3 regions of the Salinispirillum marinum genome follow, and region 3 is predicted to be linked to each of the others. Evidence: predicted binding sites of a transcription regulator. Region 3 holds the regulator's gene; each other region holds the start of a gene.
The links. Region 3 encodes LexA, which represses DNA repair genes until DNA is damaged. Its sites were predicted from a motif close to TACTGTNTANNTANACAGTA; they were not measured.
Positions count from the first base shown of each region.

Region 1: a site for LexA is predicted at 2,782-2,801, ahead of imuA (translesion DNA synthesis-associated protein ImuA). Genes of this name have one in related genera too.
Region 2: a site for LexA is predicted at 3,495-3,514, ahead of uvrD (DNA helicase II). Genes of this name have one in related genera too.

Region 1 covers NZ_JBHSAL010000002.1:1,005,574-1,016,443, reverse strand. The annotation lists gene ACFOSD_RS11915 (error-prone DNA polymerase) at 1-512, opposite strand, end outside; gene ACFOSD_RS11910 (Y-family DNA polymerase) at 575-2,014, opposite strand; gene imuA (translesion DNA synthesis-associated protein ImuA) at 2,027-2,770, opposite strand; gene ACFOSD_RS11900 (alpha-amylase family glycosyl hydrolase) at 2,957-4,906, shown strand; gene ACFOSD_RS11895 (flavohemoglobin expression-modulating QEGLA motif protein) at 4,976-6,256, opposite strand; gene ACFOSD_RS11890 (HesA/MoeB/ThiF family protein) at 6,425-7,174, shown strand; gene ACFOSD_RS11885 (TIGR03546 family protein) at 7,270-7,776, shown strand; gene ACFOSD_RS11880 (TIGR03545 family protein) at 7,783-9,750, shown strand; gene ACFOSD_RS11875 (DsbA family protein) at 9,775-10,599, shown strand; gene ACFOSD_RS11870 (M48 family metallopeptidase) at 10,585-10,870, opposite strand, start outside.
Region 2 covers NZ_JBHSAL010000001.1:1,149,972-1,160,841, reverse strand. The annotation lists gene ACFOSD_RS05425 (S1/P1 nuclease) at 1-58, opposite strand, end outside; gene ACFOSD_RS05420 (DUF3392 family protein) at 55-378, opposite strand; tRNA gene ACFOSD_RS05415 (tRNA-Thr) at 530-605, opposite strand; gene ACFOSD_RS05410 (acyl-CoA thioesterase) at 710-1,117, opposite strand; gene uvrD (DNA helicase II) at 1,186-3,339, opposite strand; gene ACFOSD_RS05400 (diguanylate cyclase domain-containing protein) at 3,516-5,948, shown strand; gene ACFOSD_RS05395 (PA3496 family putative envelope integrity protein) at 6,225-6,419, shown strand; gene ACFOSD_RS05390 (thiol:disulfide interchange protein DsbA/DsbL) at 6,479-7,123, opposite strand; gene ACFOSD_RS05385 (c-type cytochrome) at 7,226-7,858, opposite strand; gene ACFOSD_RS05380 (c-type cytochrome) at 7,918-8,247, opposite strand; gene yihA (ribosome biogenesis GTP-binding protein YihA/YsxC) at 8,308-9,054, shown strand; gene cyoE (heme o synthase) at 9,062-9,961, opposite strand; gene ACFOSD_RS05365 (COX15/CtaA family protein) at 9,951-10,870, opposite strand, start outside.
Region 3 covers NZ_JBHSAL010000002.1:107,010-117,879, forward strand. The annotation lists gene ACFOSD_RS07645 (LysM peptidoglycan-binding domain-containing protein) at 1-1,175, opposite strand, end outside; gene ACFOSD_RS07650 (class I SAM-dependent methyltransferase) at 1,400-2,197, shown strand; gene rnhA (ribonuclease HI) at 2,197-2,628, shown strand; gene dnaQ (DNA polymerase III subunit epsilon) at 2,645-3,349, shown strand; gene lexA (transcriptional repressor LexA) at 3,389-4,033, opposite strand; gene ACFOSD_RS07670 (hypothetical protein) at 4,179-5,018, shown strand; gene ACFOSD_RS07675 (3-deoxy-7-phosphoheptulonate synthase) at 5,209-6,279, opposite strand; gene ACFOSD_RS07680 (hypothetical protein) at 6,630-7,100, shown strand; gene cysB (HTH-type transcriptional regulator CysB) at 7,179-8,153, shown strand; gene ACFOSD_RS07690 (phosphoadenylyl-sulfate reductase) at 8,343-9,056, opposite strand; gene thrH (bifunctional phosphoserine phosphatase/homoserine phosphotransferase ThrH) at 9,232-9,849, shown strand; gene pabB (aminodeoxychorismate synthase component I) at 9,867-10,870, opposite strand, start outside.

The DNA of each region.
Region 1 (10,870 bases), 900 kb from region 3:
TAGAGATGGTCTTCATCAGGCTCCAAATGGCGGCTGTTCGCGATCCAGAGGCGCTTTGGGAATGCGTTCTGTAGCTGTTCGAATGCGGCGGTGTCTTTGTGCGCATCCCCTGAGGGATACCACAACAATAAACAGTCACTGAGCGCCTCCGGGTCGAGGTCACTGGTCAATAGTTGGTATTCGCCTTTGCGGGCTCGGCTTCGGGCCCGAGTGATCAGTTGGCATAGCTGCGTCCACGCCAGACGGTTCGGAGCCAGTAAGACAAAATAAAGCTCTTCCAGGTGAAACTCACTGCCCACGATTAACTTGAGCGACAGTTCATGCTCACGTCGATATTGCCACGCGCGCACCACGCCAGCGACACTGCATTCGTCGGTAATGGCGAGGGCGCTATAGCCCAAGGCACTGGCTTGTGCGATCAGTTCTTCCGGGTGCGATGCACCGCGTAGGAAGCTGAAATTGCTCAGGCAGTGCAGCTCGGCAAAGGGTAATAGGTCGGTATGGGGAGGCATAACACGTACTCAAGTACAACAGCTTAGCCAAAAAATTCAGCCCGATTCACTAGCCCGATCCACTAGCCAAAGTACCCGGCAATAAACCACTGTTGGTCTGGTTGACGATAAACCCAGCACAGGCTGCGGTCAGGCAGTTGAGCACGATAGTAATCACGGCAGACCGCATGGGCATCCCACCAACCTGTTTTGATGCGCTCGGGGCCGCCTAACAAACTGAGCTGTTGACGTGCGACCGGCTGTGGTTGATAGAGTAGCCAGTACGGACGGCGTCGCGGCCAGCCGGAGCCCGGAGGATTATATTGCGCCGTTGACGGCTCGGCGGCTTGCAATACCTGTTCTCGGACACTGAGGTGCGGTCGGTGATCGGCGCGCAGGCGCAGTTGCCTTACGCTGGCATGACCAAGCCGCGCTTGTAGGTGACTGGTGAAGCGTCTTAGCGCAGATGGTCGGGTAGCGCGTTCGTCGGTGGTGTGCAGTACCGACAGGGCTTCAGGTACTAAGGGTAATAAACGGCGAACTTTCACGTCGAAATGCATCACTTCGGCATCCAGCGTCAGCCGTTCCAGCTTTAGCTGGGCAATTTTGAGCCACTCTTCTGCTTTGTGTGTGCCGACCGCACTGCCAAGCGCAATCCGCTTAGCAGGGTGTGCACGATAGTTAAGGCGCAAGTGAATTTCGTCGGTGCATTGCTGCGCATTCATCAGGTAGTGTTCCAGTTCTCGGAATACCATTTGCAGCGGAAACAGTAGGCCCTGGGTGTAACGAATATCTTCATGCAGTTCGACATGACGATGAAAGCGCTGTGGTGGTACATACCATGTTTGCGGGTCAGCCAGGGTGCCGTTTAACTGTGCGCGCCATTGCAATAGGGTCTTACCGAAACGTCGACCGACCGATGCATCGGGTAAGGCCATGAATTCACCCAGCGTGCGAATACCCATCTTTTCTAAGGACATGGCTGTTTCAGCGGGCAGTCGGCAGTGTTGAATCGGCAGGGCCAATAGCTTGGCTTCGGCCTGTTCTGTCGTTATGCCCACTGTAGAATCACCGTTTTCGGCCAATAGTCGAGCCGCCTGCGGATTATTGCCTCGACTGGCCTGTACCGTGAAACCCATGGCCTGTACTTGTTGTATCAAGGCAACTTGCAAGGAATCCAGGTCGGGATGTAGTCGACGCATGGTATTCATTTCCAGCAACAGCCCTTGCGACGGATGTAAGGCGATTTGTGCGACTTGTCGATAGAGCATTGCCGCCGTTTGTGTCAACGCCGTTTGGCATTGTCTGTCAGACGCCTCAAGACATAGCAGTTCAGGTACTAACGCGGTAGCGGTGGCCAGTGACATGCCGCTCTGAATACCCGCCGCTTGGGCTGGCGGGTCGGCGAGCATCACCTGCTTACCCGAACTGTCCAGCATGACGGAGGGTGGTTTAGGGCTTGGCCAGTAGCGGGTTTGCTGTTCGAGTGCCAGATAGGGAAAATGCAAATACAACCAACGCATGGCGGCGACCACTCAGTGCCAAGGGCCGCGAATAATGGGGGCTTTAGCCGCGTTGGATTGAATGCCAGGTTGCGTTAGCTCACCAAACCCGAGGTCCAGTTGCAACGGTTCGCCGGGCCATCCGGCGCGGCGCTTGAGTACCTTAACCTGTGTACCCTGTGTGCTGGGCTGCAATTCTAAACGAACCGCGGCGGGCGATGTGTTCTGCGCTGTGGCAATAGGGCGGAAGAGGAATCCGAGTGTCTTACCGGTTTCTGCAGCCAGTTGAAGGCGACGGGTTTCAGCACTGCTCAGTGTGTTGGGCCACGCCATAACCGCACTGCAACTGCCTGTACGCAGGCTTTCTTCCAGTGTCCATAGTAGGTCACGTATCGACTCTGGGCGGATGATCAATAACTTACTGGTATCGACACCGGCCGCTTCCAGAGCGGCAGCGTTAGGCAAGAAAGGCGGGGCAATCATCATGATCCAACGTGACTGCTGACTGAGTTCGGCCAGTGCTGGTATCAGTAAACGCATTTCGCCAATACCGGCCTGCTGGTAAAGGACTTCGGTCAGCGCGCCCTGTGGCCAGCCTTTGCCTGCGAAGAGGTTGTCCAGTGCGGAATAACCGGTCGATATGGTGGCTGGTTCCACGGCATGCCAGTGTTTACCTTGCCAGACTTGCCCTTGGGCAATCACTTGATCCAGTGAAGTCTCGGTCGCCTTATGGGCTGGCGTGTTCAGATCGGTCGAGTGCATAGGGGAATACGTCATTGTCATTACCATACTGGTTGAATATACAGTATGTGTATTTATATACAGTAGTATTGTGGTGGTCAAGCCTGATTAGCAAAAAATATCCGTTAAGACGCAAGTTAAGATTCGCCCCGAATTGCCCGTACCCAAGCATAGCCCCTATACTGCGCCCATTGATCACGTTTCAGTTTAGGGTTTAATTTGATGACGCTTTCGGTAGCCCCGTCCTTTGAATATGATGTACAGCGCACGTTGAATCGGCTACAGCCGGGGCTGCAACAGCGCGCTAAGTCACCTGCAGAATGGCAGGCGTTTGAACAGAATTTAACGCTCCATTTTCCTCGGCTGTTCGGGCTCTTGCGGTCGCTTTATGGAGACCAATACGATTTTTTCTATCACCTTGAACAAATTCTGCACACGGCATTTTCATCGTGGCAGGCACGATCGGCAGCGCTAAAGAAGCAAGATAAACAGCGTGCAGCCAACCCGGATTGGTTTCGCAGCGAGAACATGTTGGGTGCTGCATGCTATGTCGATTTGTTCGCGGGCGACCTTAAAGCACTGCAAGAGAAAATCCCCTACTTCAAAGAACTGGGTTTGACCTATCTTCATCTCATGCCGTTGTTTAAGGCGCCTGCGGAAAACAGCGATGGCGGTTATGCGGTATCCGATTACCGGCAAGTTGACCCGGCCTTAGGCACCATGGCCGACTTGAAAAAACTGGCCACGGCCTTGCGCAAAGAAGGCATCGTGATGGTGTTGGACTTTGTGTTTAACCATACGTCTGACGAGCATGCCTGGGCAGAGCAGGCGAAACAAGGTGACACCGAATACCTGAATTATTACTTTTGCTTTGAAGACCGCGCGGAAGTCGATTCGTATGAGCGCACGTTGCGCGAGATTTTTCCAGAAATTCGCAAAGGCTGCTTTACCTGGCGTGAAGACATGCAGCGTTGGGTGTGGACAACCTTCAACAGCTTTCAGTGGGATCTGAATTATCGTAATCCCGCTGTTTTTAATGCTATGGCGGGTGAGCTGTTGTACTTGGCGAACGCCGGGGCCGATATTTTACGGTTCGATGCTTTGGCCTTTGTGTGGAAAGAAAAAGGTACGTCGTGCGAAAACCTGCCACAAGCGCATGCGGTCATTCAAGCGTTCAATGCCGTGGCAGCCATAGCCGCACCGGGCTTGTTGTTCAAGTCGGAAGCGATCGTGCACCCTGATGAAGTGGTGAAGTACATCGGCCGAGATGAATGCCAGCTCTCTTATAATCCCTTATTGATGGCCATGCTGTGGAACAGTCTGGCGACGCGCAAAGTGCGCTTAATGACCCATTCCTTGCAGCAACGTTTCCCCATTGCAGATGATTGCGCCTGGGTCAATTACATTCGTTGTCACGATGACATCGGCTGGACGTTCGACGATGCCATTGCCTGGCAACTCGGCATCAACCCGGATCACCATCGTCAATTCTTGAATCGTTACTATACCGGCCAGTTTGAGGGCAGTTTTGCGCGCGGCGTGCCATTTCAGGAAAATCCACAAACCGGCGATTGTCGTGTAGCGGGCATGCTGGGTTCTCTTGTTGGCTTGGAAAAGGGTTTGGAAGAAGACAACGCTGCAGTGGTGGACATGGCCATTCGACGTATTCTGCTGATGCATGCCATTATTTTCAGTATTGGCGGTGTGCCCTTGTTATATATGGGTGATGAACTGGGCTTGTTGAATGACTACAGCTATGAACAGGACCCCGCTAAGCGCAATGACAGCCGTTGGGTGAATCGTGTTGCGGTGGATGAGGCGACACTGGCCCAAAGAAATGTCCAAGGCAGTGTTGCCGAACGGGTGTTTGGTGGCCTACAGCATCTGTTAAAGGTACGTCGTCAATGGCCTGTGTTGGGCGCCGGGGGAACACATATTCTGGAAACCGGTAACATTCATGTGTTTGGTTTTACCCGCTTCCGGGATGATGAACAGTTGCTGGTTTTGGCGAACTTCTCCGAAACACCGCAGTCGGTCAGTCAGGACTTCATTCGTGGTGCCTACTCGCACGCTGACTTGTTTGATCTGTTGCAAGGTGAAGCTGTGCCCTTTGCGGAAGGGCGGTTGCTGTTGGCACCTTATGAGGTGTTTTGGTTACAAGCGCGTTCTTAAAGTCTGGGGGGAGATTACTATGCCTCTTGGGCATAGCCGTCTGCCTCGGTAACGTGGCCAATACGCTGATCAAATAAATAACGGTCGATAATCGTTTTCCAGTTGCTCAAACGACAAGCCGCCAATAAACCGGCCAAAGCTCAGCCAGGTGGCAAGCCCGCGCAAGTCTTTGAAATGGGGCGGCACAAACTGAGGTGCGCTGATCACGCCAAGGTCATGCAGTTCAGATACCAAGCGAAATTCATCGATGGACAATTTTCCGACCAACAGCAAGGGCAGGCGGTCAATCCGGCCTAGTTGAATGGCCACGCGGATAAGATTGTAAACCAGCACAAAGCCTTTGATGTACGCCAAGTCCTTGGTGAAGGGTAAACCTGTGGGTGTGCTGCCACGAAAAACACGCTGCGCTAGGGTATAGCTTTCGTCGGGTGTCATGCCTTGCTCCAGACAGAGCCGGTAAACATCCACGAATTCTGCGCCGTCGATCGCTTGCGTGACGGCGAGAATGCGTTGCACCAGCTTCGCTAAGCGGCGAGGTGTGGATTTTAGGGTTATGATTTCGGTCAGCACTGCCAATCCTTCTTGTGTGACGGTGGCGCTGGGGGTGCCCTTGCTTAAACAGGTCAAATAAGGCTGGGCCAGACCATTCTGGGTCGTGCCAACATGCACCCAGCCTTCATGCGCTTCGAGAATATCCAATTCACGCTGTGAGAACATGACATCTTGGTTCAGCTTTATCCGATCGCTCCCGGCCGCTGCATCACTGACAATACCGTCTGAGATCATCACCTGAACGCCAACCCCTGCCATACTGATGTCCAATTGTTGCTTTAACCGTGCAACCGCTTCTGGTGCCGGTACGTCGCGGTTTTCCTCCGGCAGGACATCGGCCGCGAGGAGATTGGCCAGCGGTTGTTGCAGCATGACCGCCAATTCGGATAGCGAGGGTTCACCCGCATGAAAGACATCGCGCGGGTGACCAAACAGCTCAACAGAAAGGTTGTGAAATTCGGTTGTCCCACGGGCTTCAAGCATCCGAATCACATCACGGTATTCGCGGCACATTTTACTCATGAATTGCGTAATCGGGCTCAGTTGGCCCAATTGCCGCACGATGTCGCGTTGCAAATCCGAGAACGCTTGGCGCAGCTCTGTTGGGTTAAAACCCAGTTCTCGCTGATGGTAATAGGCGGCACTGATGTCAGGGTTCTTTTGTGCTTTGTGGCGCATGAATTCTTCTTTGATGCTGCGATCCCAGTTAATGGCATCCAAAATGCGGATGGGGGTTTGCAAACTGATCAGGCGATCAGACAGTACCCGCGTCTGATCCAGTAAGGCTTGCTCTATCATAGCGACTCTCAGCAAAAGACAAAGAAGGAAGGATACACAGAGCATAAAGCGAATTCGGCCGGAAACCAATCGACATTCTTTAGCGCCTTGAGGTGCCGACAGCCCGTGTTGTTCTGATGGTCATGAGGTACTATTTGGCCAAGCACAGAACCCGGTATCCAGAAGGCTATGTTGACTGACCAAGAATTATTGCGCTATTCACGCCATATTTTTTTGCCCGAAATAGATATTGCCGGACAAGAAGCCTTGAAGCGGGCGCGTGTCCTCATACTCGGCTTGGGTGGTCTGGGAAGTCCAGCCGCCTTGTATCTGGCGGCGGCAGGGGTTGGGCATTTGGTTTTGGTGGATCCTGATGTGGTGGAATTGTCGAATTTACAGCGTCAGGTCGTGCACAGCACCGCACGAATTGGCTTAACCAAAGTGGATTCGGCGGCACAGGCTTTGCGTGCACTGAACCCCGAGGTCGCGTTAACCACCTTGCCTATGGCTTTGGACGAGCAGCAATTGCGAGCGGAAGTTGAACAAGCAACGGTGGTGTTGGCGGGAACAGACAATCTGCCCAGCCGCCATGCGGCAAACCGGGCCTGTGTACGGGCACAGATTCCTCTAGTGTCAGCAGCTGCCATTGCCTGGGAAGCACAATTGAGTGTGTTTGATGCGCGTCAGCCCAACTCACCTTGTTTGCATTGTTTGTACCCGGAAGACAGCGACACCCAGCTCACCTGTGCGGATACAGGCGTCGCCGCACCTTTAGTCGGAGTTATGGGTAGCTTGATGGCGCTCGAAACACTCAAACTGATTACCGGTGCAGGTGATCCCCAGATGGGTAAAGTGCAGCTTTTTGATGCCAAAACAAGTCAATGGCAGATGCTGAGCCTGCAGCGTGATCCCAATTGTGCGGTCTGCGGATCGGAATGATTCAACAACGAAAAAAGCCGGTAATCATGTGGCAATCTAATGCCTGAACGGCGTTGGTTTCGTTATACTGCCCCGAATTGCACAGGAGGGATGCTATGCTTGGTCCGATCAATAAATTGTTATCTGCCCTGCAGTCCGATGCGAGCCCATGGCAATTAGCGTGGGGTTTCAGTCTCGGTATGGTGCTAGGGCTCACCCCCCTGTGGTTGCCCAGTATACTAATCTTGTTTCTTATCCTTGTGTTACGGGTCAATGTCGGTACGGCTCTGGCCGGATGGGCGCTGTTCGGCGGGCTATCACTAGGGCTGGCACCTTGGGCGCATCAAGTGGGTGAATGGTGGTTGCTGCACCCCGAATGGGCATCAACCTGGACATCACTTTACCAATATAGGCTGTGGCAAATCGCCCACTTGCATCACACGCTCACCTTAGGCAGTTGGGTCTTTGCGGTGCTGTTGTTTGTTCCTGTTGCGTTCTTGAGCAAAGCCATGGTGCCGGTCATTCGAGCGCGCGTTATCCCTAAACTGCAACGCTATCACCTCGTGCGCACGAGCAAAGGTGCTGGTTTATTCAGCCGTGCTTTCGGTTTCTGGCGAGGATAGTAGGCCATGAAGATATTTCGTTGGAAAGGCCTCGTCTCCTTTGTGGTGGTCATGGCTGTGTTGTGGGGTGGCGGTTGGCTATTTGCTGATGCCCTGGCTCGTATGGCATTGGAACGCGGTTTAACGCAAGTCAATGGCGCACAAGTTGATATTGCGCAGGTTGATGTGCGCTGGCAACCGTTGGGAATTCAATTAACCGATATGGCGGTAACGGATCGAGCACAGCCGGCGCGTAATACCGTTAGCTTGGCGTCGGCCGAAATAGCCTTGGATGGCTTAGCCTTGTTGACCGGCAAATGGGTGCTGGAGCGCGTAACGGTTGATGGTTTGCAGTTGGGGACTTTACGCAGCACACCAGGACGTGTGGTAGAACGACCAGAGCCTGAAGAAACAGCACGCGAGCCCAATCCACAAATGGCCGCCTTGGCTGACACAGTGGAGTTGCCGTCGCCTGAGCAGGCCTTGGCGCGTCACGGTGGTTTGATCACCGAGGCGCGAGGTCAGGCGCTTGAGGAAACGTGGAATGAAGCCGATGCGCGGTTGCGTGAACGTGTGACGGCCTTACCTTCCGAGGAGCGTTTGGCTTCGCATCAGGCACGTTTGCAGGCGCTGGAGAATCGATCCATCAATTCATTGGACGATGCCAGAGCGATTCGACAAGAACTGGAAACCTTGACCCAAGCCGTAGCACAAGATCGCCAGTCCATGTCCCGCTTTGTGCGTGCGGTGGATGAGAGCGAGACTTCACTGCGCAGCGCGTTAGCTGCACTCGCCGCCGGACCAGAAGAGGATTGGGCAGCCATTCGGGCAACCTACAACCTATCCGGTGAAGGTCAGGTTGCATTGATTGGGCTGTTACTGGGTGAGCAATGGGCTGACTGGCTGGCGCAAGGACAACGCTGGTATGGTAAGGCCGAACCTTGGCTACAGCGTTTGGCAGACCGACGCAGCGCGCGTTCGGAGACTGCACAAGCTCAGGTCGATGGATACTTCGTGCTGTTTCCAGAGCGCAATCCGCAACCGCAATTTTGGCTGCAAGAAGCCCGAGTCTCTGCCTTGGTACAGGGCGGTGCGTGGCAAGTTGAACTTCGTGATTGGTCATCGGATCAAGCGCTGATTGATGCACCTGCACGCTTGCAGGCGCAGTCTTCTCGGTTACCGCAAGCCGATCAGGCGTCGGTCGCCTTGACGTGGGATCTCCGAAACGCGTCACGTATCGACATTGCTGCCCAAGCAGACAATTGGCGCGTCGGCGGGTGGCAATTAGCCAATCCCGAAATGCCGTTGGGCTTAACCGAGGCGCAGACTCAGATCACACTATCGGCAACTCGAACGACACGTTGGGATGGGCAACTCGACTGGGCGTTTTCCTCGCCAGACTTCGGCATGCCCGCCAGTTGGGGTAGTCGGCACCCTTTAAGGCAAGCGTTAACGGATATATCTACGTTTTCCGTCGCGGGTGCTTTAGGCGGTACACAATGGTTTCCAGACATCCGTTGGTCTTCCGATTTAGACGATCAGGTGACGGCCTCGGTGACCAATCAAGCCAATGCTCAGTTGGCAGCGTGGCAAGCGGATGTCGAAGCTGAATTACGCGCCCGGCAACAAGCCTTTGCGGCACCGGTGCAGCAGGAGTTAGCGCGGTTAAATGCGCAACGTACGCAGTGGGTGGCGCGTCAGGAGGCCTTAGAAGCCGAGGTTATTAGCGCCGTGGCTAACGTTGAGCAGCGGGTTGCTGATCAAGCGCGGAACTTAGAGGCTGCAGCCACGTCTGAATTACGTGCACTTGAAGCTGCTGCGCAAGCCGAACGAGAAGCTTTGGAACGGGCGGCAGAAGAAGAGCGCGAGCGCTTGGAAGCTGAAGCAGAAGAAGAGCGTGCGCGCTTGGAAGCGGAGGCGGAGGCTGAGCGTCGACGGATCGAGCGCGAGGCAGAGCAGCGTGCGCGCGATGCCATCCGAAACCGATTATTTTAAAAGGTCGAAAGGCCAGAGGGCAGTATGTTGAAACAATGGACAATAACCATCGGTCTGATCGCCATTTTAGTGCTGGCGGGCGGGTTGGGTACATGGGCGGCTCAAGCGACATTTGAGCGTTCCAGTGGTCAAATGAATGATTTGGAAAACCGGTTGAGGGAATTAGGTCTCACGGAAAGCCAGCTACAAAACACCATCGCGCAGGGCATAGAAACCTTTATTATTGACCAGCAAATGGCTCAAGCGCGCGCGGAACAGGAGCGTCAAGATGCGCTGGCTGCGCGGCTGAGACCCATTAATCCACAAGAAGATTTCATCGCCGGGTCGTTGAATGCGGAGTTTTCAATGATCGAGTATTCCGACTATGAATGCCCGTTCTGCAAGCGCTTTCATGCGACCGCACGTTCCTTTGTGCGCGACAATGTCAGCGTGAATTGGGCGCATCGGCATTTCCCACTGCCCAATCACAACCCGATGGCAACCCAAGCGGCCATGGGCGCTGAATGCGTTGGTTATTTGGCGGATGCTGCGGCCTATTGGGCCTACACAGATGCCTATTACGAGCGGACACGATCGAGTGGCCGTGGGGTAGAAGGTCAAACGGTACAACAGTTGATGGAAGAAGTAGGCGTTTCCAGTGCCGATGCACAAACCTGTTTGAACGACCCGCAAATACTGGCCCGTGTGCAAGCGATGACAGATGAAGGCCAGGCAGCGGGCGTTAGCGGTACGCCGGGCGTTTTCATCCGTCATAATCCAACAGGTCAGGTTATGCGCATTCCCGGCGCGGTACCTCTGCCGCAACTGCAGGCCAGTTTTAACCAGTTTCGTGCATCAGTCGGCGGCTGATCCCGAAAAGCGCTGTACCCGTTCTTCAGTGACCGGGTGTGTAGACAAGTATTTGGATAGGCTGGATTCGGGTTCGCCCAGTGTCCTACAGGCTTCCAGCGTCTCGCAGCGCCCATCGTAGGTTAAGCGCAGCATGATCCGGCCAAAATGGTCGGTATCCATGCCGCGGTACAGCATGGCGTCGCGGGCGAAATCGTCCGCTTCACGCTCAAAGCGGCGTGAATAGCTTAATTCAGAGAATACCAGGGGCGCCGTGAGCACCAACTCAGCG
Region 2 (10,870 bases), on a different contig from region 3:
CGCGTGCATCAAAAGCCTGTACCGATGCACCTGCACTCAACAGCAGGCCAATAATCAATAAGCGGCACGCCGCTCCGCCAACACGCCTAATACGACGAAGATCAAAACGATACCCACCCCGAGAAACAGGTGATCGACGCGCCGAAGTATCTGTGCCAACCATAGGCCCCCTTGAACTGTTAAATACCCGTAGCCCACCGCACATAACAGAATAAAAACTGTGGTGCGAACCAAAAAATGGGCTCGTTTTACCAAGCTTAATGCCGCACGATTCACATCCTGCCCAAAAATCACCAAAACCGTTGCCACGATGGCTGAACTGATGAGCCGTAAATGCCCGGCAAATAGATTCGAAAAGTCTATCAATAAAGACTGCACTCGGGACTCCAGTATAGACGTAAACAAGGGGAAAAAGTGTCGCTGTTAAGGCAAGGCAGTGCAAGCCATAATCATTGGACGAAAAAAAACCGCTAAACAGCGGTTTTTTTGGTACAGCTAAACGGCGATTTGCGTTTAGACCGAATAATAATGGTGCCGACACCCGGATTCGAACTGGGGACCTACTGATTACAAGTCAGTTGCTCTACCAACTGAGCTATGTCGGCAACGGGGCGTACTATACTCGCGGCTCTGAAAGCCGTCAATAACTTCCTACGGGTAATCAACGACTTAGCGCTAAAATTTCTTTAAGGTCAAAAAGCGTTGCCGGTTAACTGGACTTGGCCTGTGCCGGAATGGGTCGAATACGGCGTTGTTCGTCAATCGCCACATAGGTAAATTCGGCTTCTGTGACCTTTTGCCGTTGTTCTTCTTCCGGCATACGGCACCACACTTCTACTGTCACCCGCAATGAGCTTCGACCAACCTGCTTCAATAGCGCATAGCAACATACCACTGAGCCAACTTTGACCGGTCGCACAAAAGACATATCACCAATGGCCATGGTCGTTACTCGACCCCGGGCAATTTTACTGGCCATCAATGAGGCTGCGGTATCCATTTGGGTCACCAACCAGCCACCCGAAATATCACCATTAGGGTTGGCATCACCCACCATGGGCACCACCCGGAGCATCAGCTCGCCTTGCGGGTTAGGGGAGAAACTGTCGTCGTACATGGAAACCTGCAAGTATTATTTTTGGTTCGCGTCAGTATAACGGCAGGGCTCGTTGGACAACAGTGCGATTACCCGATCACTTCCAATTTTGCGAATTGATACACCAATTGCTTTACGCCACCGTCTGCAAAGTTCACCGCTACGGTAGCGTTTGGACCCGTACCGGAAAAGTCCAGCACCACACCTTCACCAAAAAACGGGTGCTTAACCAAGGCCCCCAATTGAATGGGTGAGGGTTGTTGTTGGAGGCTGTCGTTAGAAGACCAGCTCACCGGTCGGCTAACCTGCATATTAAGTCGCACTTCAGCCAGTAAATCGGGGGGAATTTCCCGCACAAAACGTGAAATCCGGTTGAAGCTGTCCTGACCATAAAGTCGTCGGCTTTCGGCATGGGTTAAATACAGTTGTTGCTCGGCTCGTGTAATACCGACGTAGCAAAGCCGACGCTCTTCCTCCAATTGTTCAGGGTCGTCCAGACAGCGCTTGTGGGGAAATAACCCTTCTTCCAGGCCGACCAGAAAAACCACAGGAAACTCCAGACCTTTGGCCGAATGCAAGGTCATTAAGGTGACCGCGGCTTCATGCTCATCGGCCTGTGCATCTCCCGCATCCAAGCTCGCTTGGGCTAGAAACTCGGCCAGCGGGTCTTGTGTTTCGTCCACCTCAAAGCTGCGCAAGGCGCCCACCAGCTCTTGTAAGTTTTCGACTCGGGCTTGCCCGCGCTCGCCTTTTTCCTGCTTGTGGTAGTCCACCAGCCCGGTCATATCGAGTACGGTGGTCAGTAAATCCGCTAGGGCCAAGCGCTGGCGGTTTTGCTGTAACTCATCCATTAAGGCAAAAAACGCCTGTAGGGCCGTGAAGGCCTTGCCACTGACCAATTTCAGGGTGGTACTGCGCTGCGCCGCTTCCCACAACGAACAGCCTTCTTCGCGGGCCAGTTGACGAATTTTTTCGAGCGATTTTTCCCCTACGCCGCGTGGCGGTACGTTGATGACCCGTTCTAGCGCGGTGTCGTCCAACGGATTATTTACCAAACGCAAATAGGCCAGTGCATTGCGAATTTCCAAGCGCTCATAAAAGCGCATGCCGCCATAAATGCGATACGGGATACGAGCGCGTAACAAAGCTTCTTCCAGCACCCGGGATTGCGCGTTGGAACGATAGAGAATGGCAATATCATCCACCGAATGACCGGATTCCGCCCAATCTTCGATTTGCTCGGCGACGAAACGGGCTTCATCTTGTTCATTGAAGGCGGCATACAGTTGAATCGGCTCGCCTTCTTCCCCGGACGACCACAGCTCTTTACCCAATCGCCCCTGATTTTTTTCAATCACCGCATTGGCCGCGGCCAGAATGGTTTTTGTGGAACGATAATTCTGCTCGAGGCGAATCAGTCGGGCGGCCGGGTAGTCCTGTTGAAACAACTGCAAGGTTTCCGCCTTGGCACCACGCCAGCCATAAATTGACTGATCATCATCGCCCACCACGGTGAGCTGCCCGGTCGTGCCCAACAACACGCGTATCCACGCGTATTGAATGGTATTGATGTCTTGAAACTCATCGACCAAGACATGCCGAAACCGGGTTTGATAGTGTTGCAACAAGGCCGGGTTGTGACGCCAGAGTTCATGCGCGCGCAACAGCAATTCAGCAAAATCGACCACACCCGCTCGGTCACAGGCCGTCTGATATGCACCATAAATAGCATGACATTGGCGGGCGAAGGCGTCCTGCGGGGGGGCCAAATGCGCTACCCGTTTGCCTTCATCTTTTTGTTCATTAATAAACCACTGGGCTTGTTTGGGTTCGATGGTGCTGTCTTGCAGGCCCAGTTCATTCATTATGCGTTTGATCAGCCGCAGTTGGTCGTCGCTGTCCAGAATCTGAAATTCACGGGGTAAATTGGCTTCTAGGTGGTGTTGTCGCAACAACCGATGCGCCAAGCCATGAAAGGTCCCTATCCACATATCCTGCACCGGTTGGGCCAATAAGTCCTCCAACCGTAGGCGCATTTCACGCGCGGCTTTGTTGGTAAAGGTAACTGCCAACACACCGGTGGGTGCGGCTAATCCTGTTTCTAACAGCCACGCAATACGGTGCGTCAGAACACGGGTTTTTCCGCTGCCTGCGCCCGCGAGCACCAACAGGTATTGATCGTCTGCTTGCACTGCATCACGCTGGGGAGCGTTCAAGTGTTGCAGCCGTTCAAGAATGGACATGTTTTTCTCCGACGAAGTGGCACAAATGCAGGGCAGCGACTACTGTTAGACCATGGAAAGTAGACAGTACATGGCGTCCGATGGTGATGTACTGAGCGCGAGCGACTGCTAACGGGTCTTCCTGACGCAGACGGATTGCATCGGCATTTTAACTTAGCTGTATATATATACAAGTCATGTCCAAATTACTCCATGCTTATCTGCACCGTACCATGACACGCCGATGGCGCTATATGATGCTGCGCATTCGGCGTGCGCCGATGGCTAGCCTTTTAGTGCTGTTTGTCTTTGTTATGGTCGGCGCGGTGTCCATCCTTTGGTGGTGGGGCCCCATTGCGCCGGGCTGGGCCATGTCCACCATCATGTCTGCGCTGGCGTTAAGTGCCGTATTGGTCACCGTTTATCAGTTTTATTGGGCACGCAACCAAGCGAGAAAACAACGGATGTTGCGTCGCTCGCTGCAGGAACAACGCGAATTTATGGCGTTACGGGTAGCCGAGCGCACGCGCGAACTGGCTGATGCTAACCGACAGCTCAGTACAGAAATTCGCTTGACCGGCGAATACACGGACGCGCTGCGCGAGAGTGAACAGAAATTGCAATTGGCCATGCAAGCTAGCCAGTTGGCGGTCTGGGATTGGCATGTCGCAGCACGTACGTTTTCCATCGAAGGGCCGGATGGCGGGTTTGGGCAATCGCAGCATGGGCAGATGCTCGATTTGCGTGATTTCGTTTACGCCGAAGACTTCCCTCAAGTGCGCACGGCCATTCAAAACCATTTGAAGGGCCGCACAGCCTATCTGATCATGCGTTATCGCACCCAACAAGACCCAAGCCTTTGGGTGGAAGATCGGGGTCGTACCATTGCCTATGACGCACAGCGACGGCCCGCACGAATTCTCGGCACCCGCCGCAACATCACCACAGAAGTAAACCGGGAGCGTGAACTGACCTTGGCCGCCAGTTTGTTCAGTGGCAACCGGGACCCTTTGCTGGTATTGGATCGCCAATTTAATATCACGGCGATGAATCCGGCGTTCGCTGATATGCTGCGTCGTCCAGCCACGGATTGGGTAAACCGGCCTTGGACTTCCTGTAGTCACAGTGAATTAATTCCACAAATTACCAACGGTCTGGAACGCCAAGGCCATTGGGAAGGGGAGATTCTAGAAGCTCGTGCGGACGGCTCGGCCTTCCCCTTATTCATGAACATACGCTCGGTGTTTATTGGCGATCATGTGGCGCATTACCTGTGCTTTTGCCGTGACCTCAGCCAGCAGCCCGCCATGATACCTAGCTCGGAAGCCCATTATGACCCGCTAACGGGCTTAGCTAACCGCCATTATTTTCATCAGCATCTGGACTACTATCGACGCATGGATCATTTGCCAGCACATCAACTGGCGTTGGGTATTCTTAATGTCGATGGTTTTCGCCAACTCAATGAGCAATATGGGCACTCGGCGGGTGACCAGATTCTGCAACATCTGGCGGCGCGCTTGAATCACTACGGTGCACCCCTGATTATGGCGGCACGCTTGGGTGCAGATGAGTTCGCCTTACTCTTTTCCCATTACGAAACGACGCAACGCTTGAAGCAACTGTGCTTACAAATTGTGCAGGACATGCATCGACCCATGATGCTGGACCAGGCCGATGTATTAATGGGCGTGTCCATCGGTTTGATCGAACTCACCGAGCATAATGTACATCATGGCTTTAATGATGCGCGCAATGCGCTGCAAGAAGCCAAAGCCAATGGCGGTAATCAGGTGTTATTAGGCGGTGAAGCCTTAACCTATTCCGCGCTCGAGCGCGCCACCATTGTGCAGTATTTGCAGGATATTCTGACGAACTTGAATTCTCCACTGCGCTACGTGCCAATGTATGCGGCGCCGCATGATGAAATAGCCATTGGCTTGCGCGCGTACACAACGCTAACAAATGAACGCGCGCATGCTTTCATGGATGAACCACTGTTTCAAATGGCGCGGGAACGCCATCTGGAGGAACGTTTATTTCGCCAACTGTTGGCGGAAGCCATTCGTACGGCGCAAGCGGTGCCGTCCTACAGTTCCGAACCCGTCATGCTGTCTTATCCACTGAATGGTACGACCGCCGCCAATGACCAATTGGCGACCTTAGTGATGTCAGTGGCTGACGAATTGCAGTTCCCGCTCCACCAGTTAGAAATATCGTTAGCGGCTCACCATTTAGACACCAGCCGTTTTGAACACATCGTGCGGCAAATTGCGGTGTTACACAGTCGTGGCGTGTTAGTCAGTTTAGACTGCTTAGGCACTTTGAACCTCACTATGGACCAACTCAGTCGTCTCCCGCTTTCCACCTTACGGTTAAGCCATGCGATGCTGCAAGCATCGCCTTTAAGCCCTCAGATCCAGCTTTTACTGGCCACTGCACGTGAGCTGGGATGGCGGCTCGCCGTCACTGGAGTGGTTAACGAACCAAGCCTGCGTCAGTTGCATCGTTTGGGGGTCGATTCTGTTGAAGGCCCATATTTTGCTGCGCCACTGGATAGTTCAGCGCTATTGACGTTATTGAACCAAGTGGCATTACACGACCGGGGGGACAACATTCATGTGCACTAAGGAATCATCGCCCCACCTAACCAACCGCTGACAAAAACTGGACAATATGCTGCACCCCATCCTTGGCATTTACCTTGCTTATGTTCATCTGAAACTCTGTTAAAACGCAGAAATTGGCCTTAATTGTCATCAATTGGTCAGATATTGAGCATAAAATTTGTGCCGTCTCGGTCAATGTCATAAAATGGTGCAGCCGCTTTAAGGCATTGGCAGTAAAAAAATAACAACAGGCAGGTCCTTAGGATCTCGCCGCTGCTTAATCAAGGAGTTACACGCATGTCGGTGAACTTGTTTGAAATCGAGTTAGCGAATATTGAAGATGACAGCCTTCATAGGGCATCCGATAGCAACGAAAACAAACGTCACAATAACCATCGAAAGTTGGCCGCGCGCCGCGCTGTTGAAGACCACCTCGAACGTCAGCGCTTGCGTCAGGAGCTGGGTGACTGGGACTTAGAACTCTTATCTTGATGCCATAAAAAAGGGACATGATGTCCCTTTTTTATTGTCGCAACTTGAAAGAACCGCCGTTATTGCGCGGCGGTCTGCTGCGCCAATTGCTGGGCAATACGCAACATATCTTCATTTGTACGTACGCCGGGCAAACCGCTCTCAATCAAATACCGGCCGTTAACCACCACTGACGGCGTGCCCCGAACTTGTGCCTGTGCCGTCATGTTTTGGGCGACCCGCGTTTTCGTGCGCACGGAAAAAGAATTAAACATTTGTTCAAAGCGGTCTTCGGATACACCTTGGCGTGCAAAAAAGGCCGCTAAGTCTCGCTCTGTCCGCAAGTTATTCCGATTCACAAAAATCTCGTTGTAAATCGCCATGTGGGTATCGGCAGGAAGGTCAAGAAACTGCCAAGTATAAAAGGCTCTACCGTGCAGTTCGTGTACGGCGCTGAAGGTGGCTGGCACCTCTTCAAAGACCAGATTTTCAGGTAACTGGGCCTTGAAACGTTGTACCGCCGTTTCGAGGTTGAAACAGTGGATACAACCGTACCAGAAGAACTCCTGTATCAAGCCGTCTTTTCCTGCCGGAATAGCGACATTGAGTGGTCGCGCCAACTCGCGATAATGAACACCTTCTTCTAACGTTTGTGCTTGCGCTGAAGTCAGTAATAGAGCACTGACCAGTAAAGCACCGAGCATGGTAATACTGCGATTCAACATGAATACATCCTGCTTGAATTGGGTTGCTGTCTTGTGACTCTATTAGACACAAAAAAGACGGCCGAAACCGTCTTTTTACGTTTGCTTTAATCGTCTATTAAATCAATGCAAACCCTGAATATAGGCGGCTACTGCTTCAATTTCGAAATCTTTCAAATTAAAAGCGGTGCTGCGCATAACACGGGTGTCGCCATCGGTCATACGTGCATCAGCTGCTGGCTCGGCAGCGCGATAGCCGTTACGGTAGGCTTCGAGCTGCGCAATGGTGTATTGAGCGTGCTGTCCACCCAAGGCTGGAAAACCGGCCGGGGCGTTACCCTGTCCGTTGGCACCATGGCAAGCGATGCATCCCGGCACACCGCTGTCGATCACACCACCGCGATAAATGCGCTCGCCCAAAGCGACCAAATCTGCATCGGCTTCACCAATCGTGCTCTCTTGCGCGGCATAGAAGGCAGCCAGATCCATCATGTCTTGCTCACTCAATGAGCCGACCATACCGGTCATGATGGCATTCACACGCTCGCCGGTTTGGAAGGCCAGCAATTGCTCAAACAGGTATATTTCATTTTGCCCGGCGATTTTAGGGTTTGCGGGATCTGCACTGTTTCCGTCCGCTCCGTGACACGCAGCACAGGTGGCCGATAGTGTTTCACCGCGCGCGGCGTCACCCTCTGCTTGTGCAAACGTAGCCAGCCCGAACACTGCAAGCATAGCCGTGATGGTCTTTTTCATTATGCCTTCCAATTGTAAGTAGTGAATTCTGTAATGGGCGATAGTTTAACCATCGAAGGCTATGGGAGCAATTGCTCTGGTAACATCTCTTGCACCGCAGCCGCGAAATCTTCCTCTGTACAGCGCGTACAATAGCCTTTTGGCGGCATTCGACGATTTCCTGCCCAGCCACGAGCGATAATTTCTTCCAGCGACGACATTTCCAGACGGCTCTGCCAGTCACTTACCTGGTCGATTCTTGGTGCATTGGCGATACCTCGTTCATGGCAGGCTGCGCAAAACCGCTCAACCACCTCGCCGGGTGCAAACTCTGTAGCTCCCGCGCCAAGACTGAGCATCGCTACCGCCAATATTTTGCTACACTGCGCTGCATAACCCTTTAATACCATTGTCACTGTACCTGTTTTGCCTGTTCGGCATTGCGTATAGGACGCTTACCGAGTGTTGTCATGTCGGAATTGATCAATTTTCATCAAGCACAATTTATGTTGAGCGCGCCTTCCCTCAAAAGCTGTCCTGCGGATACCGGGGCGGAGGTGGCTTTTGCGGGTCGTTCAAACGCCGGTAAATCCAGTGCTTTGAATACCCTGACGCAAAGCCGCAAACTTGCCCGCACCAGTAAAACACCGGGTCGCACGCAACAGATCAATTACTTTCATTTCGGCCATGCGGATCTGCGTCTGGTCGATTTACCCGGCTATGGTTTTGCCCGAGTCGAAAAAGCGCTGAAAAAGGCCTGGGATGCGCACCTCGAAGAATACCTACAACAACGCGAATCGTTGATAGGCTTGGTACTCCTAATGGACATTCGGCACCCTTTTAAAGAGTTTGATCAGGCGATGCTGCAGTGGGCGGTCGACGCAGACATTCCCGTGCACATCCTGCTGACCAAGGCCGATAAACTTAAACGCGGTGCACAACAAAAAGCCTTGCTGGAAGCCCGTAAAAGTCTGGTAGAAGTGGCCGACAGCGTGAGCATTCAAACCTTTTCGTCCCTTAGCGGCGACGGGACAGAGGCACTGACGGCGAAACTCAGCGCATGGTATTCCCCGCATTTTGTGCCAGTGACTGATGGAGCTATTCAGCCTGAACAGTCCCGCCCGTCGCCAAAGGCATCGACTGCTAGACCAGCCAAACCGAAAACCGTTAAGACAAAGACGTCGACCGCCAAGCCATCAACGGCAAAGACGAGATAACCAAAAACTACATCGCCAAAAGCAAAGAGACGTAGTGGTCCACCAACAGCGCCGTAAACAACCACAGTAGATAGCTGATTGAAAATTTAAACGTGGGCATGGCGTGTACCACGTCTTCCCGCAGTTTAAAGGCCCAATACAAGAAGCGCAGGTTCAATAGAATAGCCGCCAGTAAATACAGCCGACCGGCTTCCATGATCAGAAAGGGCAACGCAGTGACCACTGCCAGTAAAAACGTATACAGCACCACAAACAATTGCGTATAAGCGACCCCGTGCGTTACCGGCAACATGGGGACTTCTGCACGGGCATAGTCGTCGCGTCGATGAATGGCCAGCGCCCAGAAATGTGGTGGCGTCCACGTAAATACAATCAATACTAACAACAACGCCATTGGGTCTATCTGTCCGGTCACCGCCACCCAACCCAATAAAGGGGGAGCAGCACCCGCCAGCCCACCAATAACGATGTTTTGCGGTGTGGCGCGTTTCAAAAACCCGGTGTAAATAAAGGCATAGCCGACCAAAGCTGCCAGCGTCAACCACATGGTCAGATAGTTGGTAAAGAGCGCCAGAATCACGCTACCCGTTACCGCCAGCACGGCGGCGAAAGCCACACCGACGGCGGGGGTCACACGGCCGGTCGCGATGGGCCGACGCTCTGTGCGCTGCATTTTTTGATCAATACGCTCGTCAACGATATGGTTAATGGCAGCGCCACTCGCCGCGACCAAAGCGATACCTAAGTTGCCAAAGAACATGACCCAAGGGTCCACCCAACCCGGTGTTGCCAAAGCCATGCCGACCACCGAAGTAATGATCATTAACATGACCACTTTGGGTTTGCACATTTCCCACAAATCGTGAGCCATGCTGCTCTTGGTTTGCTCTAAGGTGCTATTTACCATAAGAAAGTTCTCGGTATATCCGGTACAGCGTAGTGACCACGGACAATAAAAACAGTGCCGCCACGCCGTTGTGTGCGGTTGCGGCCCATAAAGGCAATGCTAAATAGACATTGATGATCCCCAAGGCTACCTGTGTGGTCAGTAGTGCCAACATCACCAACACCAAATTCTTTAGCCCGGCACGCCACGTTTTCCACGCGAACCACAGCGTTAATAACGTCAGAATCAATGCGCCTACGCGGTGCACATACTGAATGGCAGCACGGGCGGCGACATCCAGCTGGCCACCCAAGTAGTTCGGCCCGACATGCTGATTGAAGTCGAACGCCAAGTCATAGCCATCACGATAGACCCAATAGCCCTGACAGGTTGGAAAATCTGGGCAGGCTAGCGCGGCATAGTTCGAGGACGTCCAGCCACCCAAGGCAATTTGGATGATGGTCATCAATAGAACCATAAAGCCCAGCTTTAGCCCCAAACCATGCCGTTGAATCACCATACGTGGCTGCCAGCCTGAATAACGCAAGGTCAAAAGCCACAACAATGTGAATGTCGTAAATCCGCCCAACAGGTGCGCCGTTACGACTTGCGGCCAGAGCTTCAAGGTAACCGTCCAGGCACCAAAGGCGGCTTGCAACACGATAACCAAACCAATGAGGATAGGCAATTTGACTGGTTGGCCCGGCAGATGCCGATTACGAAAGGTGATCCACCATAACCCCAACACCATAAAGCCGAGCGCTGTCGCAAAGTAACGATGCACCATTTCCGGCCAGGTTATGCTGTGATCGACCGGGAATTCAGGCCACGCCTCATTGGCAGCTTGGATATCGGTTTCAGCTAACGGAGCCCATAAGTGACCATAACACAGCGGCCAGTCAGGGCAGCCCAGCCCGGCATCCACCAAGC
Region 3 (10,870 bases):
TCGGGTGGTAAATACGCCAGCTCTTCACGCAGTATGGGGGCCGCTTCTTTTGGTACGAGCAAATAATGCGGACCGTCGGGGTGGGTTGCCCATTGGTTGTAACCGGGATTCAATAAATACAGTTCATCCAGAGAAATGTCCGCCAGACGAGCGGCTTGGGCTAAATCCATTTGACCTTCAATATCGACCACATCGAAGTAAGGATCGGTACTCATCACGGGTAACGTCAGTCCGTAAGCGGATGGGTCAGCCACAATGCGCGCCAGGGCAATCATTTTGGGTACATAGGCCCGTGTCTCAGCCGGGAGATTCAAGTGCCAGAAATCGGTTGGCCGACCGCGCTCACGATTGATGCGTTGCGCACGACGTACTGTCCCGGCACCGGAATTGTAAGAGGCAAGTGCCAGCTCCCAGTCGCCATCAAATTGGCGTCCAAGGTCTTGCAAGAACGCGATGGCTGCGCCGGTGGAAGCCACTACATCGCGTCGACCGTCATACCACCAGTCTTGTTTTAAACCATAATAGGTTCCGGTGCCGGGAATGAATTGCCACATGCCGGATGCACGGCCATGCGAATAGGCGAAAGGGTCATAGGCACTTTCGACCACCGGCAGCAAAGCAATTTCAATGGGCAGGCCAGAATTAAGAATTTCTTGATAGACATAGGGCAGGTAACGGCGCGCACGATTAGCAACCCGGTCGAAATAGCCCTGATTGCGGCTGTACCAACGCAGTTCGGCGTCCACCCTGGCATCATCGATGTCCAGATTCATGGTGAACCGAGAGCGCATTTCGTGCCATAGATCGCGTTCATACGCCGATAATTGGCGAGGCCAGTCAAACGCAGACGTCGTATTAAACCGTTCTGGAAACAGCAAGGAAACGTCTTCCAGAATATGGTCTTCCGCATATTCCGGTGCGGGCGCTAGAACGGCTCGCTCGATGACCGGTGGATTGATTTCCATGATGGGCACAGGCTTCATGGGTTCGACAGCCACCGGTTCCGTGACGACGGGTTCTGGCGGGGTAGGTAAAATAGTGGGTTCAACGATTATGGCCGGTGAAGCATCGGATACCTGTGCAGTATCCGGTAAAATGGTCTGACAGCCGACGAACGTCAGTGCAAAGGCAACCGGCCATACATGGATAACGCGAAATGTGTTGGGTAATCGCACAGAAACAACCTTCATTTATACATGGATTGAGCGTCGTTTTGAGGATGCTCAATGGAGGTCCACCGGTGCGCAGGCATTATCAGATGCGCCTTCCGGTTGGCTGGTATACCATAGTGCATCAAGTATAAACCTGAATGCGGTCTACATTGTTCAGTATCGGCCAGTGAGCGTCAAGGTTGAGCCTGAAGCGGTCGCATTGATTTTACACTCAACTTGGGCATTACATGCGTTTTTCGACATGGCTTACTGCACTTAAACAGCGCTGGATTAAACCGGTCGGTCAGGCGAAAATCCCTGAACAACAATTAAACGCCTGGTATCGAACAGAGTTAGGCGAAGCCCTTTACCGCACCGAGTGCGGCGTTTTAGCGCCGATGCTCAGTGCGGGATATCATCCTTTTTTGGTGCAAATTGATGGCGGGTTATATCGCCCGTTATTTGATGTGCGGAAAACCAAAAACAAAGTGGCGGCGATTTTGGCCCGACACGACAACCGGGCTGTGTGCCCGGTCATTCAGTCAGACCCTGAACATCTGGCGTTACAGGCGTCCTCGGTCGATATGTTGATTCTGCATCATGTTATGGAATATTCGGAAAATCCGCACCGTATTCTGCGTGAAGCGGTGCAGGCCTTGCGCCCGGGCGGCCAGTTGATGATCATGGGGTTTAATCCGTTCGGCTTTTGGGGGGTATCCCGCATTTTCCGACGGCATCGACCCATGCCCTGGGCGGGGCAATTTATCAGTGCCAACCGGGTGGCTGATTGGTGTCGGTTGCTCGATTGCGAGCCTTTAAACACGCAGTACTACTACCACTGGCCACCCATGACACAGGCATCCTGGAAGCGTAGAGTTCGGTTTCTCAATGCGCTGATACGGAATGTCCTACCCATCGCGGGTGCGGGTTATTTGTTGGTGGTGCGGAAAAATCAGTTAGAAATGTTACATGATCATCGCTGGTCACCAGCACTGTTTATGAAGGATAAAGTTATGACAAAACGACGCGGTCAGGTAACCCAATAATGGACGTTGTGCTCTATACCGATGGAGCCTGCAAAGGCAATCCAGGGCCCGGCGGTTGGGGAGCCTATTTGCAATACGGTGCGCATGAAAAATTGCTGCACGGCGGGGAAGCTCAAACCACCAATAATCGAATGGAACTGCGCGCCGCCATTGAAGGGCTAGCCGTGCTGAAGCGGGCCAGTAAAGTAAAACTGTACACCGACTCATCGTATGTAAAAAACGGTATCGAGAGTTGGCTGGCCGGCTGGAAGAAAAACGGTTGGCGTACGTCGGCGAAGAAACCTGTCAAAAATGAAGATTTATGGCGTCAACTGGATGCTCTGGTGCAGCAACACGATGTGCAGTGGTTTTGGGTGAAGGGTCATGCCGGGAATCCGGGTAATGAAAAAGCTGACGCGTTGGCGAATATGGGTGCGCAAGAATATATCTAACGGGGATTATTGAACCATGCGACAAATTGTACTGGATACGGAAACCACAGGCTTGGACCCGTCACAAGGGCACCGCGTTATCGAAATAGGCTGCGTAGAACTGGTGGGTCGAAAACATACCGGGCGACATTTTCATTGTTACATCAACCCCGAACGTGACGTGCCTGCGGATGCCATTGCCATACACGGTATTACCAATGAGTTTTTGCAGGACAAACCACGATTTGCCAGCATTGTTGATGAGTTTTTGGAATTTGTGTCGGGCGCCGAGTTGGTGATCCATAACGCACCTTTCGATATGGGATTTCTGAACCATGAATTGCGTTTGTTAAAATCTTCAGCAGCGCCTTTGCAGAAGTCCTGTTCAGTGCTGGATACACTCTATTTGGCGCGGCAAAAACACCCCGGCCAGAAGAATAATCTTGATGCACTATGTAAGCGCTACGGCATCGATAATGGCCACCGGACACTGCATGGGGCGTTATTGGACGCTGAAATTCTGGCGGACGTGTATTTGTTCATGACCGGCGGTCAAACCACTCTTGAACTGGCGGCCGAGCATCACGGGGATGCACAGCAAACGGCCAGTTCAGCAATGTTGAAGGCGTCCGTCAATCAAGAAGACTTACGGGTGGTAACGGCTAGTGCGGCTGAACTGGCCGAGCACGAAAGGATCTTATCGCTTATCGACAAGAAATCCGCAGGTGCTCTCTGGCGTTGATGCGGAAAGAACACATCCCTAATAACGTGTTGCCTTCTATCAATGCAGTTGGCGTCGAATGACGCCCACGTACTTGCCTTCAATGGCGAAAACGTCTTCGTCGGTTACGATTATGTCGTCAAACGCTTCGTTTTCTGCCACCAAACGGATGCATTGTTGTTCTCGAAAATATCGCTTCAAGGTCACATCTTCATTGATCCGCGCCACAATGATATCGCCATCCCTCACTTGAGCCGTTTTCGCGACTGCCACCAAATCATCGTCAAATACGCCAATATCTTTCATGCTCATGCCATTTACCCGCAGTAAGAAATCGGCACGGGGAGAAAAGAAGTCAGGTGCTACCGGGCAGTATTCATCAATATGTTCTGCGGCGAGGGTAGGGCTGCCCGCCGCTACACGGCCAATCACGGGCAGGCCAGCATGCGCAGGATCCATGGCTGTGGTGTTGCTGATTGACTCGTCATTTTCGAGTGCGGGTAAACGCAAACCACGTGATGCGCCGGGAATCATTTCAATGGCGCCTTTACGAGCCAGAGCTTTTAAATGCTCTTCTGCTGCATTCGCTGACTTAAAGCCGAGTTCACGCGCGATTTCCGCGCGCGTCGGTGGCATACTGTGCGCGTCCATATATGAGCGAATGAAGTCGAGTACTTGTTGCTGCCGTGCGGTAAGTTTTATCATGTTATCGACCTGTTTATTTATCCATATCTGTTTGCATATACAGTATAGTGTTGATCGAAATGATGTCAACGTTCAATCGGTTGTCTCTACGTTATAGCCTGGATGTTTTTTCAAGCAGTGAAGGTGAAGGAGTGAGTTCCCCGCAATGAAAAGCAGTTCTGATTTATTTCCGGTGACTTTGCTCACTGCGGAGCTTAAGCCGCAGTGGAATGAGGATACCTATCTGTTAAAGCCCAATAATTCGGGCGATCCAACCGTGTCTTTTGCGTTAACACGGTTCAGTGTTGACCCAACAAAAAAAGGCAAGCCGATTCTTTGGTTGCCTCCCTTCTTACATGGTCGTGGTGAATGGTTAGCCTATGCTGAACTTTGGGTAAAGACCCTATTAAACGCAGGCTATGATCTATGGTTCCTTGAATGGCGGGGCCATGGCGCCAGTGTGTTTAACGAGCAATGGTCAAGTAACCGTTTGCATTTGCTGGCGTGGTGCGATGTGCCAGCGGCATTGGATTTCATTGTTGAGCAAAGTGATTCGCCGGTGAAGATTGTCGCCGAGTCTTCCGCCGCGCAAGTCTGGGTGAAAGCCATGGCGTATGAAAAAACATTACCGATTGTCGGTTCACTTTTATGGTATCCCGCGCTCGGACGCCTAAGCTGCGCGACTTACGTCACGCGCATGAACTGGGAAAGCCATGCCTTGGAATCAACGCGTGGCGGGGTGAAGCATCGAACCGGGCATGAAAGCTTGAATCGTCATCTCTTTGATGAACTGATGTTGGGGCAGCGTGCCTTATTGGGTCGTTGGCAGTCCGGCGTGTTTCCCGGTCGTTTGCGGGTTATTGAAGATCCGGCGTTAGAAAAGCCGTTGACCAAGTGGATGTCCAGCTTGGGTGATGCTGAGTATCAAACCAAAGCCGACTACTATCCACCCGGTAAGGTGTCTCCGGCGCTGTGGGCCAATTGGTTGGATGAGCTGGATCCGTAGGTATGTCAGGCAGTAGGTGTACCTAGGGGTGTGTCTCCGGCGCTCCACGGCAGGCCGGGAGTGACCGAGAAAAATGCTTAAGCATTTTTCTCGCCCTGTGGGCGCCTAAGGGCGGTGTCAAATGCTGGCGCATTTGATCGCGCCTTGAGGCATACCCCTAGGTACACCTACTGCCTAGAACAGGAAGAATCTAGGCCATGCGCTTCGGCAATACATCCTTCAACTTGGCATGCATTTTCCGAATGCTGTCTTCCGTTGCGTCCCAGCCAATGCAACCATCGGTCACCGACACGCCATACTGCATCTCCGCACGGTTGGACGACAACTTCTGGCTGCCAAAATTGATGTTGCTTTCAATCATCAAGCCAATGATGGATTGGTTGCCTTCTAGAATCTGGTTGGCGACATTCTCGGCTACCAGTGTCTGAAGCGCGGGGTCTTTATTCGAGTTGGCGTGTGAACAATCCACCATGATGTTGGGTAGTAGCCCGGAGGCGCGCATTTCCTGTTCGCACAGTGAAACGCTCACTGAATCGTAGTTCGGTTTGCCACTACCACCGCGGAGTACAACGTGTCCGTGCGGGTTGCCTTTCGTATGAATGATGGCGACCTGACCTTCGCCATCAATACCGAGGAAGCGGTGTGGTTTGCTCACTGACATCAGCGCATTAATAGCGACTTGTAAACCGCCATCAGTGCCATTTTTAAAACCCACTGCGGACGACAAGCCGCTGGCCATCTCGCGGTGGGTTTGCGATTCGGTGGTACGTGCGCCGATGGCCGCCCAGGAGATCAAATCCTGCATGTACTGTGGCGAAATAGGGTCAAGCGCTTCGGTCGCGGTTGGCACACCCATTTCGGCGATGTCAGACAGCAATTGGCGACCTATGGCGAGTCCATCTTCAATTTTGAAGGTGTCGTTCAGGTAGGGGTCATTGATCAAACCCTTCCAGCCCACGGTTGTCCGTGGTTTTTCAAAATACACCCGCATCACCAGCAACAGGGTGTCAGAGACTTCTTCGGCCAGCTTCTTGAAGCGCTGGGCGTAGTCTTTGGCCGCATCAATATCGTGGATAGAGCAAGGGCCTACCACGAGAAATATACGATGGTCTTCGCGCTTCAAAATGTTGTTGATGGCGACTCGACCGGCATTGATGGTATTTGCCGCAGCATCGGTCAAGGGGATGCGACGCTTAAGTTCGGCCGGCGTTATGAGAACTTCCTGCGACTCAACATTGAGGTTTTCGGTAATAACGGTCATCTTGCTTCCAATAGTTATTCGCACCAGTTGGATCAGGCTGAATATAATTCAGTGCACACATTTCAATCGCTGGGCTTTTTTAATGACTGGCGAAATCGACACGTTTGCCGACTTGCCTGTTGCTCTCTTGAGCGGCCATTTTATCATCATCGTTCAATGCCTCACAGGGTATGGTCTGGCTATTTCATTGGAATATGCTAAATTCTGTCTATCGATTGGATAGTGAAAAAATAGATCAATTTTCTAACAGTGAACGGAAAAATCGATAGAGGTAGAAATTCAGACAAAGTTGCCTTTGCGGAACTTGACGGTTGTTTCAATACATCGGTATTGATGGAGTCCATAGCAGTATGTCAAAAGCTAAAGCCAATAACGCCCGACGCGACTTGTTGTTTTTGATCGGCGCCTTCATCGCTGTGATTATTGCTGCCGTGGCGTTGACCCTGTTTTTCCGTTCCATTGCGCTGTCGCAATCGACCGGGAAAGGTAATTTTGTGACCGACATGCTGGGCATTAGCCCGCCACCACAGGTATCGCCCAATATCATTCCCATGCAGGATGCCTTTGTGGTCTGCCGAGCCCGTGTGATGTCAGATGCGGGAAGTCAACTGATGAATACGCGCTTTGATACGCGTTCATCGCGCTTCGATGCAGACCGAAATGAATACGTGATCTTCATGGACGTGTTCATGCGCCCCACGGATCGCAGCGGTGTACCGCTGGAATTGTGGAGCCGTTGCAACATTTCGGCCGTAACGCTGGAAATTACCGAGTTTCGCCTGAACAGCGACCAAGGCTTCTTTGGTTTGTTTGGAATTTAGGCGAGTCCTACAAAAGCGGTTGACCTCTGTATGCTGAAAAAGCATATTTAACTCTGTTTTTATAACAGGGCTTGGTTCATGAAGTTGCAGCAACTGCGGTACATTTGGGAAGTTGCCCACCACGATCTAAACGTGTCGGCAACGGCCCAGGTGCTCTATACCTCGCAGCCGGGTATTTCGAAGCAAATTCGCCTGTTGGAAGATGAGCTGGGTGTGGAGATCTTCGCGCGCAGCGGTAAACATCTCACCCGCGTCACGCCGGCCGGAGTAGCCATTCTGCAGGTGGTGGGCGAAGTGCTAAAAAAAGTGGAAAGCATCAAGCAGGTTGCTCAGGAATTCAGTGATGAAAGCAAGGGCAGTTTGTCCATTGCGACCACCCACACCCAAGCACGCTATGCACTGCCGCACGTTATCGAAGGGTTTATTAAGCGGTTTCCCGACGTTTCCCTGCATATGCAGCAGGGTACGCCGATGCAAATTGCCGAAATGGCGTCGAACGGTACAGCGGATTTCGCGATCGCCACTGAAGCCATGGAGCACTTCCACGACCTGATCATGTTGCCCTGTTACCGCTGGAACCGGAGCATCATCGTACCGAAAAAACACCCGTTAGCGACCAAGCCTCAACTCACCTTAGAGGACATTGCCGCATTTCCGTTGGTGACCTATGTGTTCGGTTTTACCGGACGTTCCAAGCTCGACGAGGCCTTCAGCAGCCGCGGCTTGGAAACCAAAACCGTGTTCACCGCCGCCGATGCGGATGTCATCAAGACCTATGTTCGTCTGGGCTTGGGGGTGGGTATTGTCGCCAGTATGGCCATGGACGACGAGCAAGACAGCGACTTGGTCACCCTGGACGCCAGTCATTTGTTTGAAGCCAGTGTCACCAAAGTCGGGTTGCGCAAAGGGGTGTTTTTACGCGGCTACATGTACAAATTCATCGAAGCCTTTGCCCCGCACCTGACCAAAAACCTCATTGATCAGGCTATGGCTTGCAGCACAAAGGCCGATGTCGATGAACTGTTTAAGCACGTGTCCTTGCCGACCTTCTGACGCTGCTGGTAGTAGGTGAATATTCAGAAAATATTTTTAACACCGACAGATTGAGAAAAAGTCATTGTTCGTAAAACCACTAAGGCGAAAATCTGGCTAGGCAAAAATGGCTGAGGAAGCGCAGCTTACTAACTGTAAGTGAGCATTTTGAAACCATTTTTAACACCGACAGATTGAGAAAAAGTGGTTTTACGCTTGATGCAAGCCGCACTCTTTCTGCGTCGCCTCCTCCCACCACCACCGCCCCTCACGCTCGTGCTGTCCTGGCAGTACGGGGCGGGTGCAGGGCTCACACCCAATGCTGACAAAGCCGCGCTCATGTAATGGATTGAAGGGCACATCAAACATTCGAATGTATTCCCAGACCTGTGCAGAAGTCCAATTCGCCAGCGGGTTGAACTTTACCAAGGGCTTATCCGGGCGCCCGAAAACACCGTCCAGCTCGACGGTCGCCACCGCCGAACGAGTACTCGGGCTTTGGTCTTTACGTTGACCCGTTATCCACGCATCCACGGTGGGGAGTTTTCGCTTGAGACTGTCTACTTTGCGAATTCCGCAGCATTCTTTGTGGTCGTCATCGTAAAAGCTGAATAAACCTTTGGCTTGGACAAAAGGCTCCAGCTTGGCCTGATCGGGGCTTAAGATCTCTAAATCTAATGCGTAGTGTTTGCGCACCTGATCAATAAAACGGTAGGTGTCGGCGTGCAAACGGCCTGTATCCAAGGTAAATACCTGCACCTGTTTGCTGACTTTCTTTGCTAAGTCAATTAACACGACGTCTTCGGCACCACTGAAAGAGATGGCGATACTGTCAAACTGCTCGTGCGCAAAGCGTAAAATGTCTTTGGGTGTCTTGCTGACCAAATTGTCTTGCCATTGTTCAATCTGTTCTGGGGTGATCATTGGGCTGTAGGGTTCACTTGGTTTATGTGTAACGCAGCATAGCAAAGGCGCCGTGCAAGCCAAAATACCAATTCTGACTATGGATATGTCACTGGTTCTAGTTGGCCGTGCAGGGCATAATGTGCGCCGCACGATGCATCACCAACGATTAAAATATCAGCAGAGGAGTCTACCCGTGGAAATAGCATGCCTTGACCTGGAAGGGGTATTGGTACCGGAAATCTGGATCGCGTTTGCCGAAAAAACAGGCATTGATGAATTGAAGGCGACGACTCGTGATATTCCTGACTACGATGTGTTGATGCGTCAGCGCTTAACGATTCTGGATCAGCATGGCTTAGGGTTGCCACAAATCCAAGAAGTCATTGCCACATTAAAGCCATTGGATGGCGCAGTCGAGTTTGTTGACTGGCTCCGGGAGCGCTTTCAGGTGGTCATTCTGTCGGATACTTTTTACGAGTTTTCGCAGCCCTTGATGCGCCAGTTGGGTTTTCCGACGTTACTCTGCCACCGTTTGGAGACCGACGCGAACGGCCGGGTCGTGAATTATCATTTGCGTCAAAAAGACCCTAAGCGGCAGTCCGTAAAAGCGTTTCACAGCTTGAACTATCGGTGCATCGCGGCCGGGGATTCGTACAACGACACCACCATGCTGGCCGAGGCCGACGCGGGCATTCTGTTTCATGCGCCCGCCAACGTCATTGCCGAATTTCCGCAATTTCCAGCCGTGCACACTTACGCCGATTTGAAGCAGGAATTCATGAAGGCGAGTCAACGCGAGCTGACATTGTAGTCCACTCGGCCCGAAAATCAGGGTAACGTTAAGCCTAAGGCCTCGACCAGATGCCGTATCTTGTCGTGCGTTTCTTCGAACTCTGCGGTGGCATCCGAATCCCACACGATGCCGCCGCCCGCCCAAGCCCATAAGTGCCCATTTTGCAAACCCAAAGTACGAATCATTATGTTGCTGTCGAGGGTTCCGTTTGCCGATTGATAAAAAATACTGCCGCAATAAGGCCCCCGACGGTGCGGTTCGAGTTCGGCAATAATTTCCATCGCCCGACGTTTCGGTGCGCCAGTAATTGAACCGCCCGGAAAGGCCTGCAACAGCGCACCCAAGGGCGATTGCTCGGGTTGCAGTTGCGCCGTGACGGTACTGACCAATTGATGCACATTAGCGAAGCTCTCCAAATCAAAGAGCTTCGGCACTTGAACACTGCCCGGCACCGCGCTGCGCCCTATATCGTTGCGCAGCAAGTCAACGATCATCACATTTTCGGCCCGGTCTTTGGTGCTGTGCAATAACGCGTCGCGCAGCGCTTGATCGATCTTTGGGTCGGCACTGCGTGGTCGGGTACCTTTAATCGGTTTGGTTTCCATGACGCCTTGCGCAATGTGCAGAAAGCGTTCTGGTGACAGGCTCAGCAACTGGGTATCGCCCAAGTCCACATAGGCCGCAAATGGCATGGGTGTAGCGGCTCTCAAGTGCGCATAGGTCGTCAGGGCAGCATGGGGCCAAGGCGCATCGAACTGCCGGGTTAAATTCACCTGATAGCAGTCGCCCGCCGCAATGTAGTCTTTCAGTCGTGCCATGCGTGCTTGGTATTGGCTGGCCGATAGACTGGTGTTCATGGTGCGGTGTCCCGGTTTGGCTAAGAGCGCGAGCGGAACGGTCAAAGGTTGCGGTTGCCACTGCTGAGCCATGCCCAAGAAGTAAGTCTGCTGTGTCTCGTGATCCAGTACCACGGCGTGGTCAAAGTCACCTACCCAAGCCAGCGGACTGTCAAAAACCTCGGCTATAGTCTGGCGCCGTG